DNA from 2 places in the Comamonas fluminis genome. Region 2 is predicted to be linked to the other one. Evidence: predicted binding sites of a transcription regulator. Region 2 holds the regulator's gene; the other holds the start of a gene.
The links. The regulator FNR, encoded in region 2, switches genes on or off when oxygen is low (the NO sensors DNR and NnrR bind a similar motif). The targets are predictions, from matches to a motif close to TTGATNNNNATCAA.

Region 1: a site for FNR is predicted at 3,379-3,392, ahead of JDW18_RS10340 (universal stress protein). Genes of this name have one in related genera too.

What each region holds. Positions count from the first base shown of each region.
Region 1 covers NZ_CP066783.1:2,163,609-2,169,957, reverse strand. Annotated here, with positions in the region: gene adk (adenylate kinase) at 237-893, shown strand; gene JDW18_RS10355 (asparaginase) at 983-1,999, opposite strand; gene lexA (transcriptional repressor LexA) at 2,079-2,753, shown strand; gene JDW18_RS10345 (hypothetical protein) at 2,909-3,355, shown strand; gene JDW18_RS10340 (universal stress protein) at 3,507-3,962, shown strand; gene JDW18_RS10335 (IS256 family transposase) at 4,214-5,440, opposite strand; gene JDW18_RS10330 (D-2-hydroxyacid dehydrogenase family protein) at 5,751-6,349, shown strand, end outside.
Region 2 covers NZ_CP066783.1:2,024,675-2,031,023, reverse strand. Annotated here, with positions in the region: gene JDW18_RS09710 (sulfite exporter TauE/SafE family protein) at 1-363, opposite strand, end outside; gene hemN (oxygen-independent coproporphyrinogen III oxidase) at 367-1,749, opposite strand; gene fnr (fumarate/nitrate reduction transcriptional regulator Fnr) at 2,022-2,744, shown strand; gene JDW18_RS09695 (hypothetical protein) at 2,830-3,093, opposite strand; gene JDW18_RS09690 (FixH family protein) at 3,381-3,686, opposite strand; gene ccoG (cytochrome c oxidase accessory protein CcoG) at 3,771-5,216, opposite strand; gene ccoP (cytochrome-c oxidase, cbb3-type subunit III) at 5,299-6,210, opposite strand; gene JDW18_RS09675 (cbb3-type cytochrome oxidase subunit 3) at 6,238-6,349, opposite strand, start outside.

The DNA of each region.
Region 1 (6,349 bases), 140 kb from region 2:
TAGTCCAAATAGCGCATGCATTGCGTGGCAAGACTGGATTACAACTACAGCAGTCGCGCAGGCGATAAATGCTGCGCGGGTCATGGCCGCACTTGTGACAGTCTTGACCCAGGTCTGTAAGCCTGTGTTGGTCTTGTGCGTGCTATCCTTGCCCGCGAAAAATATGGCCCGAGGATGACAGGCGTCCACCCGCCTGCTCTGGTCCGCAAGAATTTCTACTCTCCTCAAGGATTTCCATGAAACTGATTTTGTTGGGTGCTCCCGGCGCCGGCAAAGGCACTCAGGCCGCCTTCATCTGCCAAAAGTACGGTATCCCTCAAATCTCCACTGGCGACATGCTGCGCGCTGCCGTCAAGGCTGGCACCCCTCTGGGTCTGCAAGCCAAGGCCGTGATGGACGCTGGCCAGCTGGTCAGCGACGATCTGATCATCAATCTGGTCAAGGAGCGCATTGCCCAGGCCGATTGCGCCAATGGTTTCCTGTTTGACGGTTTCCCCCGCACCATTCCTCAGGCTGATGCCATGAAGGCAGCCGGCGTGAAGCTGGACTACGTGCTGGAAATCGACGTGCCTTTCGAAGCCATCATCGAACGCATGAGCGGCCGCCGCAGCCACCCCGCATCGGGCCGCACCTATCACATCAAGTTCAACGCCCCCAAGGTGGAAGGCAAGGACGACGTGACCGGTGAAGACCTGGTGCAGCGCGAAGACGACAAGGAAGAAACCGTCAAGAAGCGTCTGGATGTGTACAGCAGCCAGACCCGCCCTCTGGTCGATTACTACCAGAACTGGGCTGCCAAGGACGCTGCCAGCGCCCCCCAATACCGCGCCATCAGCGGCATGGGCTCCGTGGAAGAAATCACCGAACGCGCTCTGGCTGCTCTGGCCAAGTAAGCTCGGCTTTCGCCCTCAACAAAAAAGCACCCCCTCGGGTGCTTTTTTGTTGCTTCACGCTTATACATCAAGCACTTCCAGCTATGGTTTCAGGAGTTCCTGGCCAGCTCCAGCATCATGGCCACACGGGCTTTGCTGGGCGGCAGCAGCACGCAATCCAGCTCCTGCGCATCCACGGCCACCGCCAGTCGGGCAGCAATCGCGTCATCGGCATTCTCGGCAACCACGCCCTGCCCCACGGGCCGGCCTTCCAGACAGCGGGTGCTGCGCCAGACTTTGACGCCCTGACTACGCGCAGCATTCAGCGCCCTCTGCAAATCCAGATGCACCGTGGCATTGCCCGTGGCTTCAATCACCAGCCCCTGCACACCCGCCGCAAGCAGTGCATGCACAGCCCGCCTGCCCTGCAGCGCGCCAGACTGCAAAACCTCTACCCAGGGCAAATCGTGGCGCGCCAGCAAAGCCTGTAGCTGCTCGGGCGTCCATGCCTGCTGCATCACCGGCTCACTGACCAACCAGCGCACCAGCCCCTCTTCCACACAAGCGCAAGGCCCGCCCTCATAAGAGCGCAAAGCATTCAGACGATACGGGTGAACCTTGAGCACCTCGCTTGCCGCATGCACCTCTCCTGCCGCCACCACCCACACGCCAGCACGCCCGGCAGCAGCAACGGCCACTGCATCGCGCAGATTCTGCGGCCCATCGGCCTGCAACGAGGTAGCGGGGCGCATGGCGCAGGTCAACACCACAGGCTTGTGCGGCTGCAGCACGGCATGCAGCAGCCACGCAGTTTCCTCCAGCGTGTCTGTTCCATGCGTAATCAGCAGCGCCTGCACCGATGCATCCGCCAGCCCTTCGGATACCGCCTGCAGCAAGCTGCGCCACACACTCCAGTCCATATCCTTGCTATCAATCTGCGCCAGTTGCTGCGCCTGCAGAACCGCGCCGGTGCGGCCAGCGGCAATCTGTGGCAAATCAGGCACAGCGCCAATCAGCCCCTCTACGGTGATCTGCCCCGCCCTGTAGCCCACGCCTTGCGTGCTGGCATCCGCCTGCCCCGCAATCGTTCCACCGGTTCCCAAAATCACAATCTTTGGACTTGGCACTTGCTCTCCACATAAAACTGGTTAAAAATACAGGTACTGTATAAACCAACAGATCAAATTAGCTGACCGGAAGCCAGACATGCTAGACCACCCCAAGCTCACCCCCCGCCAGCAGCAGATTCTGGACCTGATCCAGTCCACCATTGCGCGCACAGGCGCACCTCCAACACGGGCCGAGATCGCCAGCACCTTTGGTTTCAAGTCTGCCAACGCGGCCGAGGAACACCTGCAGGCCTTGGCCCGCAAAGGCGTGATTGACCTGGTCAGCGGCACCTCGCGCGGCATTCGTCTGCGCGCCGATACCGTGCGCAACATCAACGCAGCCCGTGGCACCAGCTTTGCCCTGCCCCTGACTGCCCTGTCGCAACTGGTGCTGCCTCTGGTGGGCCGTGTTGCTGCGGGCTCCCCGATTCTGGCTCAGGAACATATCGACCAGAGCTATTCCGTCGAACCCAGCCTGTTTGCCGCCAAGCCCGACTACCTGCTCAAGGTGCGTGGCATGTCCATGCGCGACGCGGGCATCATGGATGGCGACCTGCTGGCTGTGCAATCGGCCCACGAAGCCCGCAACGGCCAGATCGTCGTAGCCCGCCTGGGCGATGACGTCACCGTCAAGCGCTTCAAGCGCACACCGCAGGGCGTAGAACTGCTGCCCGAGAACCCCGACTACAAGGTGATTCACGTCAGCCCTGACGAACCCTTTGCCATTGAAGGCCTCGCAGTGGGTCTGATTCGCAACACCATGTTCATGTAAGAACAGGCGCTGCAGCCTACGGGACTGCAACGCCTCACAGTCCCCTCCAGCCCAGGTGGTAGGCGCGAAGCCAGATTGCTTCGCCCTGGGCGGAGCTTTGCCCGAAATCCGCAATCCTGCCCGATCCAGGCCTCAAGGCTTTCAAGGAGTTGCTCATGGAATTCGCCAAACCATTGCTGTCGCTGACCCAGCTGAAACTCAAGATCTTTCAGGTGTGCGCCGCCGCCAATCTGCCAAACCTGCCGTACCTGTATCCAGCACCAGACACCAAGCCAGACACCCCACCCCTCGCCTTTCAGAGCCCTGCAGCTGACAGTGCCACCCATCCATTCCGCTACCCCAATGTCTTTACCATGCGCAAAAGCCGAACCCGCAGCAGTAGCCGCCAGCAGCCAGCGCGTAAAGCGGCTGTCGATGAAGCACAGTTATGCCTGCCTTTGACGCAGGAGGCAGACAAGGAAGAACAGGTAGTACGCACACTCAAAATCGTTCAGCGCGAGCCACGCAAGCAACCCGAGTGCCTTTTGATCTCTGGCCGCATGGCCGATGTATGCGCTGCGCTTGAGCGCATGGCCCGCAACGAGCGTGCGCTGCAAGCCTGACAAATATCGTCGCCACCCCGGGTTTGATGCGCATCAAACACAGTGAAGTTCACCTCACCCGGGCGTTGCCCTCGCCTTTGCGCAGTGGGAATATCTGTTCAAGGAATTCCACTCTTGCAAGCAAAGCGCAACGATGCGCGAGGAGGCTGAAATGTTCAAGCACATACTGATCCCCACCGACGGCTCCCAGCTCTCTGAAGCAGCATTGCGCGCTGGCATACAGCTCGCAAAGGAGCAAGGCGCTCAGGTGACGGCCCTGTTCGTCATGCCCGATTTTCGCGCCCTGATCTACGGCTCGCGCGCCATGATTGCCTATGACGCCAGCGAGTTTGAGAAAAGCGCACAGGCCGAAGCCGATACAGTGCTGCAATTTGCCCAGGAGCTGGCAAAAATCGAAGGCGTTTCGCTCAACGGTGTTCGCAGCACCAGCACGTCCATCAGCGAAACCATCATCAAGCAGGCGCAGGATAGCCACTGCGACCTGATCTGCATGGCTTCACATGGCCGCAAAGGCCTGAGCGGCATTTTGCTGGGCAGCGAAACCCAGAAGGTTCTGACCCATAGCAGCATTCCCGTTCTGGTGCATCGACTGGCCGCCAGCGCCTGATGCCCCAAAGCTTCGGTGCCATCGAAATACGCACCTGACTCTCAGGGACGATGAATACAAAGCCTCTGGTGACCAGCACCCAGAGGCTTTTTCATCAGTGAAATAGTCACCTGCCTGAGCCAAAGCCGTCAAAACGGCAAGCCAATAACAAGCTGCAGGCAGCACCTTTTCGCAAGCTGAGCGACCCGCAATACGAAAGCAGCGCAGCCATGAACGGGCGTGTCCGAATTTTTGTGTAAACGGTTCGGACTTCAATTGATGGAAATGCGGTCTCCGAACTGAATGGTAAAGCGGGTCAGCGCAGCCTTCCAATCCCGGATGGGCATGGTCCACTTCTGGCTGATGTTGCGCAGGGCCAGGTAGAACAGCTTGGTCAGCGCCTCGTCGCTGGGGAACGAGCCCCGGTTCTTGGTCAGCTTCCTCAGGCCCATGTTCACCGACTCGATGGCATTGGTGGTGTAGATGACCTTGCGGATTTCCGGCGGGTAGTCAAAGAACGGGGTCAAGCGGCTCCAGTTCCTGCGCCAGGACTGGCCGATGGGCAGGTACTCGGCATCCCAGCGCTGCTCGAATTCACCGAGCATCAGCTCGGCCTCCTCGGCGGTGGCGGCCGTGTAGATGCGTCTCAGGTCTGCGGCCACTTCTTTGCGACGCTTCCACGAGACGTAGTTCAGGCTGTGGCGCACCATGTGCACGATGCACAACTGAACCACTGTCCTGGGAAACACGGCCTCAATGGCTTCAGGGAAGCCCTTGAGGCCATCGACGCAGGCGATGAAGATGTCATGCACGCCCCGGTTGCGCAGCTCGGTCACGACCTGCAGCCAGAATTTGGCCCCCTCGGTCTGCGCCAGCCACAGGCCCAGCACCTCCTTCTCGCCCGTCATGGTGATGCCGATGGCCAGGTACACCGCCTTGACCCGCACAGCGCCCTCGCGCACCTTCACATGGATGCAGTCCAGATAGACGATGGGGTAGATTGCATCGAGCGGGCGGGCTTGCCAGGTCTTGACCTCATCGGCCACGGCGTCGGTCACCGAGGAAATCAGGCTGGGCGAGACCTCGGTGCCGTACATCTCCTCTAGGTGGGCCTGTATCTCGCGCACCGTCATGCCGCGGGCGTACAGCGAGATGATTTTGTCGTCGAAGCCGGCCCAGCGGGTCTGGTGCTTGGGGATGAGTTGGGGCTCGAAGCTGCCATGGCGGTCACGTGGCACCTCGATGGGCAACTCGCCGAAATCGCCCTTGAGGGTCTTCTTGCTCTTGCCATTGCGGGTGTTGCCAGTGGTGTTGGCTACCGCTTCGTTGCGTTCGTGGCCCAGATGCTCGGTCAGTTCGGCGTCCAGGGCTCGCTCCACCAGCAGCTTGGTCAACTGTTTGAGCAGGCCGTTCTCGCCGATGAGGTCTTCGGGTTTCTTGTAGTTGGCCAGCAGGCCAGACAGCAGTTCTTCGGGTACGTCGTGTTTCTTGGTGCTCATTGTGCTTACGGATAGGCCGGCTTGCGCCGGCGGTGGATTGTCCGTTTACACAAAATTCTGCACACCCTCCCATGAACGACAATAGAGGCAAACGCTGGCAACGCTTTGACAGCATGACATGGAACTGCAACAGGCAGTGGGCAGCTGCGCGCATTGAAAAATGCTGAGCCCTGCGACCTCTGTGCAAGCCATTTCGTGACTGCTGAGTGGCGTTGGTTCTGGCGCAAATCCGGGCAGGCAAATGCACGGTCGATTGACCACCCTGGATTTTTCACCCATGAATTCAGCCACTTACTAAAGGACTCCGGTGGTGAATATTGTTATCTTGGACGATTACCAGGACGCTGTTCGCAAGCTCGACTGCGCCAAGCTGCTCGACCCTTTCAACGCCAAGGTGTACACCAACACCGTCAAAGGCGTGGGCCAACTCTCTGTTCGTTTGCGTGATGCGGATGTGATTGTCCTGACACGTGAACGCACCCAGATTTCACGCCAGTTGCTGGAAAAGCTGCCTCGCCTCAAGCTCATCGCACAGACGGGCAAGGCTGGCGCCCATATTGACGTTCAAGCCTGCACGGAGCGCGGCGTCGCAATCGCCGAAGGCGTGGGCTCCCCGGTGGCACCTGCCGAGCTGACCTGGGCACTGGTCATGGCGGCCATGCGTCGCCTGCCTCAATACATCTCCAACCTCAAGCATGGGGCATGGCAGCAATCGGGCCTCAAGGCAGCCTCCATGCCGGCCAACTTTGGGCTGGGCAATGTGCTGCGTGGCCGCATGCTGGGCATCTGGGGCTATGGCCGCATCGGTCAGCTGGTTGCCAGTTACGGGCGCGCTTTCGGCATGCAGGTTTGCGTGTGGGGCAGCGCCACTTCCCGCCAAAAGGCTGAAAGTGACGGCTATCTGACCGC
Region 2 (6,349 bases):
CTCCAGCCACACGGGCTGACGGGCTTGAACCACCATGGCCAGACCCCAGGCCATGACAGCCACATGCATCAGTGTCCAGAGCTTTTGCAGCGCCGTCGTCTGGCTGGTGAGCCAGGACAGGCTTTCCATGGCCACCGCAGCCACCGCGCCCAGCGCCGCGTAGCCAGCGATTCGCCCCAGGTGAAACAGGCTGGCACGCAGCCACTGGCGCTTGCGCAACCCGTGCATCACCACAGGCCGCTGGCCCGGCGCCAGAGCGTGACTGCCAGTGACTGCACTGCAGGGCGCAGCGCACATTACAAGACAATGGGGCCCACCCACGAGCCCCATGATCAAAGCAGTCCAGACCAGCGAAAACAACATGCGCTAGATGATGCGTGAAAAACGCGTACGGTTCTTGTCGGCCTGCAAATAGCGGTCAAACAGCATGGCTACTCCGCGCACAAAGAACCAGCCCAGCGCCGTAACCTGAAAGCCCTCTTCACCCAGCGTCAGCAGGCCATTGGACTGCATTTCTTCCAATGCCTTTATCTCAGGCGCAAAGTACTCGCGGAAGTTAATCAGCCAGGCCTGCTCCATGGGCTCATACAGCACCGCACCCTGGCACATCACAGCCATGATGACGGCGCGGCGCACCATGTCATCGCGCGACAGTGCGAGCCCCCGCTGCACGGGCAGCAGGCCACCGTCAATGGCGTCGTAATACTCTTCCAGCGTCTTGACGTTCTGGCTGTAGGTCGCGCCCACCTTGCCGATGGCCGATACCCCCAGCGCGATCAGGTCACAGTCTGGCTGAGTGCTGTAGCCCTGAAAGTTGCGATGCAAACGCCCCTGGCGCTTGGCAACGGCCAGCGAATCGCTGGGCAGCGCGAAGTGGTCCATGCCCACATAGACATAGCCGCCTTCCATGAAGGCATCAATCGCGCCCGAGAGCATATTGAGCTTGTCCTGCCCCATGGGCAGATCGGCAGACTCAATGCGGCGCTGCGGCTTGAAGCGTTCTGGCAGATGCGCATAGGCATACAGCGCAATGCGATCAGGGCGCAGGCTGTTGACCTGCTCCAGCGTGCGTGCAAAAGACTGCGGAGTCTGCTTGGGCAAGCCGTAGATCAGGTCCACGTTGATGGAGACAAAGCCCAGCTCGCGCGCTTTTTCCACCAAGGCAAATACCTGGTCTGCAGGCTGCTCACGGTGCACGGCTTTTTGCACATCAGGGTCAAAGTCCTGCACACCAAAGCTCAGGCGGTTGAAACCCAGCTCCTTGAGTGCCAGCAGGCGCTCGTTGCTCACGGTGCGAGGATCAACCTCGATGGAGTATTCGCCTGCGGGGTCGAGCTTGAAATGCTCGCGCAGCAGCTCCATGAGCTGGCCCAGCTCTTCATCGCTGAAGAAGGTTGGCGTGCCGCCCCCCAGGTGCAACTGGCTGACCAGTTGGCCCTTGCCACAATGCTCGGTATGCATGGCAACTTCGCGGCGCAGATAATCAAGGTATTGCACCGCTTTTTCGTGGTGCTTGGTGACGATTTTGTTGCAGGCGCAGTAGTAGCACAGCGACTCGCAGAACGGCACATGCACATAAAGCGACAGAGGCAAGGCCCGGGCACCAGAATGTGCCTTGCGCTGCTGCAGCGCCAAGGTATAGTCCTCAGGACCGAAAGCCTCAACAAAACGGTCGGCTGTAGGGAACGACGTGTAGCGAGGCCCCGCGATATCAAAACGGCTTAGCAACTCGGGCGTAACTGCGGTCATAACTTGTCTGTCAGGGTGTACTCACATTGCAGCCAGCGCCTGAGCCTGGCTGTTTTGCAGCGAAGCCCGACACCTATTGTTGTTGCAGTGAGCGCGTGTTATTGGAATCAGTCTCTTCAATGTGCCCCAAGGCAAAATTCCTGTCCTTGATTCACATCAAGGGATAACAAGGCAAGTGCTGCGACAATTTGATCCATCTCATTACCAACCCTAGAGGTCAATGACCGGCGCGACTTCATACCCATGTCTGTCTGTGCCGCTGCTTTAAAGCCATGAATCTTCAGACCATCAAAGCATCCTGCTCCAACTGCAATCTGCGTGAACTGTGCATGCCCATGGGCCTGGACGACGACCAAATGGAGCGCATCGACGAAATCGTGGCCACGCGCCGCAAGATCAAGCGCGGCGGTCTGCTGTTTCGCAATGGCGAGGAGTTCACTTCGCTGTACGCCATCCGCACGGGCTTCTTCAAGACCTGTGTGGCCACCGAAGATGGTCGTGACCAGGTCACGGGCTTTCAGATGGCCGGTGAAATCATTGGTCTGGATGGCATCGTCAACGATCACCACACCTGCGACGCTGTGGCGCTGGAAGACGCAGAAGTCTGCGTGATGCCTTTTGACAAGCTGGAGCAGCTGTCGCGTGAAGTCACCGCCCTGCAAAACCATGTGCACAAGGTGATGAGCCGCGAGATCGTGCGTGAGCACGGCGTCATGCTGCTACTGGGCAGCATGCGCGCTGAAGAGCGCCTGGCCGCCTTTGTGCTGAACCTGGTGCAGCGCCTGGCCGCACGCGGCTTCTCCAAGTCCGAGCTGGTGCTGCGCATGACCCGCGAGGAAATTGGCAGCTATCTGGGCCTGAAGCTGGAGACCGTCAGCCGCACCTTCTCCAAGTTTGCCGAGGAAGGCATTGTGGAAGTCAAGCAGCGCCATCTGCGCATTCTGGATACCGAAGCGCTCAAGCGCATCGTCAACAGCCAGCAGTGCCAGAACTGATCGACAAGCGCTGACTGAGCCCATGACAAAAGCCCGCATCACGCGGGCTTTGTTGTTTGAGCGCGGCGCACTTGCCGCAGCCAGCTCATTCGGGCAACGGCTGCGAGACAATGCCGTCGTTCAAATCCTGAGCCGAGCGCGCCAGCATGCGCGTCATCACGCTGCACAGCAGCATGACCAGCCAGAAGGCAAAGAAGGCCGCCGTGTAGATGGCGCTGCGTGACCATTCCAGCGGCGCACCCAGCCAGTGCACATCCAGCGGGTCCACAAAGGCAAAAACCACCATTTCCATGACTGCAGCGGCCAGAAAAGCAGGCCAGGCAGTCCACATCCAGCGCTGAGTGTCCATCACGAATCTCCATGGGCTGTCGGGGGATGAACACATTTTGCACAGCAATTTCAGCCACTGAACAGCCCCAGTGCGGGCAAGCCCCGAGCAGATAAACCCGCAGGAACTCTTGATTTGATAGCTACTGGCGCCTTCCCATCCTCCACTTCAAGCCAGATTGTCTTGAAAGCCCTTGCGGATCAACCGCCCACAGCTCCTCTTTTTGAAAATCAGGGCATGAAAAAAGGCCGCTCAGCGGCCTTGGTCAAGCTTCAGGCCGCCAGAAGGAGGGCCTGACAAGCCATTCATCAGCGATCGGTGGGGTGATCCTGCGCGGGCGTTGCCGCATGGTTGCGACCGGTCACAGCGGGCGCCAGGCTTTTTTGCGATTCGCTCAGGCGCTGGTTGATCTCGATGCCGTGACGGTAGTAGTCAGGGTCAATCACGGGATCGGGCTTGCTCATGGCGATATAGGCCGTGACAAAACCGGCAACGACCACAATCGCCGGGCCGGCAAAAACCAGCCAGACATGGGCGTACTTCCACCAGGGCCTGCCGTCCTCGGGGTGCTTGGGTTTGATTGCGCTTGCTGCGCGGGCTGATGTTGCCAACATGGCAGACCTCTTTCAATCGATGAACTCTGCCCGGGAGGCTCCGCAGGCAGAGTTATTGTTGCGGATAGTCGATAACCTTGCCGCTCAGCGCGGCACGAGGAAGACGGCTTTTTCGGAGACGCGACCACCACCGGCCTGCACCGCATCCAGATTGAAGTGGATGGTGTGCGAGCCCGCATCGGCCGAGCCATAAGGAATCTGCAGACGCACGGCAATGCCGCGTGTCTCTGCCGGGCCCACGGTGACTTCCTGCTCGGACGCCACTTCCAGACTCTGCAGGCCCACCGCAGTGATGCGATAACGTTGCTCGGACTCTGTCGCATTCATGATCTGCAGACGATAGACGTTCTCCAGCTTGCCGCCTGCCACGATGCGCGAGAGCGCTGCGCGGTCGCGAATCACGTCCACCTTGACGGGCTCGCGCAGAACCAGGCTGGCAATCATGGCCGCGCTCAAGGCGATCAAGACTGTGGAGTAGATCAGCACGCGGGGGCGGAAGATACGGCGAATCATCTGCGCATGCTTCCAGGCCTTGGCCACGGCGTTCTGCGTGGTCAGGCGAATCAGGCCACGCGGGTACTCCATCTTGTCCATCACGGAGTTGCAGGCGTCGATGCACAGGCCACAGCCAATACATTCGTACTGCAGGCCCTTGCGGATGTCGATGCCCACAGGGCAGACCTGCACGCACAGCTTGCAGTCGATGCAGTCGCCCAGACCTTCGGCCTTGTAATCCACGCCCTTCCTGCGGGGACCGCGACCTTCACCACGCACAGCGTCGTAGCTGACGATCATGGTGTCCTTGTCGAACATGGCGCTCTGAAAGCGCGCATAGGGGCACATGTATTTGCAGACCTGCTCGCGCATATAGCCTGCGTTGCCGTAGGTGGCAAATCCGTAGAACAGCACCCAGAAGATCTGCCAGTTGCCTTGCAAGGACAGCAGCTCAACCGCCAGTTCGCGAATGGGCACAAAGAAGCCCACGAAGGTAAAGCCCGTCCACAGGGACAAGGCAATCCACAGAAACTGCTTGAGCGACTTCTTCCAGATTTTCTCGAAGGTCCAGCCATTCTTGTCGATGCGCATGCGAGCGCTGCGGTCACCTTCGACCTTGCTCTCGATCCACATGAAGATTTCGGTATAGACCGTCTGCGGGCAGGTAAAGCCACACCACAGGCGTCCGGCGACGGCCGTAAACAGGAAAAGCGCTAGCGCGCTGATGATGAGAAGACCGGTGAGGTAGATGAAATCCTGTGGGTAAAGCACCAGCCCGAACAGGTAAAAGCGCCGCGCTTCCAGATCAAAGAGCAGCATTTGACGCTCGCCCCACTGCAGCCAGGGCATGCCATAGAAAAACAGCTGCGTCAACAGCACCATGACCCAGCGCCAGCGTGCAAACACACCGCTGATGGAGCGTGAGTAAACTTTTTGCTCAGAGGCAAACAAAGGCACATAACCAGGTTCTGTACCGTCTTTAGGCTCGGGGGTGATCGGGATGATCTTGCGCGGTTTCCCGGGGTCGCATGACATCGCAGTTCCTTAATATTTTTGTAATTACTGAAATTCCCAGCGCAAAAAAGGCGGTGCCACTGACACCGCCTTTTCACTCAGATCATTTCTGTGTCTGCACGTTGGAGAGACTCCACACATAGGAAGCCAGCACAGCGATTTGCGCCTCTGTCAGCTTTTCCTTCTGGGCAGGCATTTCGTTGTGCTTGCCGTTGTTGACGATGTTGACGATGGCCGCTTCACCCCAGCCATGCAGCCAGATGTCGTCGGTCAGGTTAGGTGCACCCATGGCCTGGTTGCCCTTGCCGTCCATGCCGTGGCAGGCTGCGCAGGCCACGAATTTGGACTTGCCCAGCGAAGCCTTGACAGCATCGTGAGGGCCGCCCGACAGGCTCAGCACATAGTTGGCCACGTTGCGCACATCGTCAGCCGTGCCCACGGCAGCGGCCATGGGGGGCATGATGCCGATGCGGCCGTTGGTGATGGTTTCCTTGATCTTGTCAGGGGTGCCACCGTGCAGCCAGTCGCCGTCTGCCAGATTGGGGAAGCTCTTGCTGCCGCGTGCATCAGAGCCGTGGCACTGTGCGCAGTTGTTCATGAACAGACGCTCGCCGATGGCCATGGCCTGGGGGTCCTTAGCCATTTCTTCGGTGGGCATGCTGGTGAACTTGGCATACAGCGGCTCCAGATCCGCCTTGGCCTTGGCCACTTCCTTGTCATAGGCGCCCGTCTGGCTCCAGTCCAGCTTGCCGTTGAAGGCACCCAGACCTGGGTAAGCCGCCAGATAGGCCAGACCAAAGACCACGGTGATCACAAACAGACCCATCCACCACTTGGGCATGGGGTTGTTGAGTTCACGCAAGTCACCGTCCCAGACGTGGCCAGTGGTGTTATCACCCGAGGGGACAACCTTCTTGCGCGCCACCAGAATCAGCAGCAGCAAGCAGCCAAAGATGCCGATCAGCGTGATGGCGGCCACATAGACCGACCAGAAATTGTTGATGAAATCGCTCATGAGATGTTCTCGTTATGGTGGTCAGACTCAGTCTTCCTGCAGGAAGGGGACCTGAGCTGCTTCGTCAAAACGGGCTTGGTTGCGGCGGGCATACGCCCACCACCAGATGCCCACGAAACACGCCATTGAAGCCAGCGTG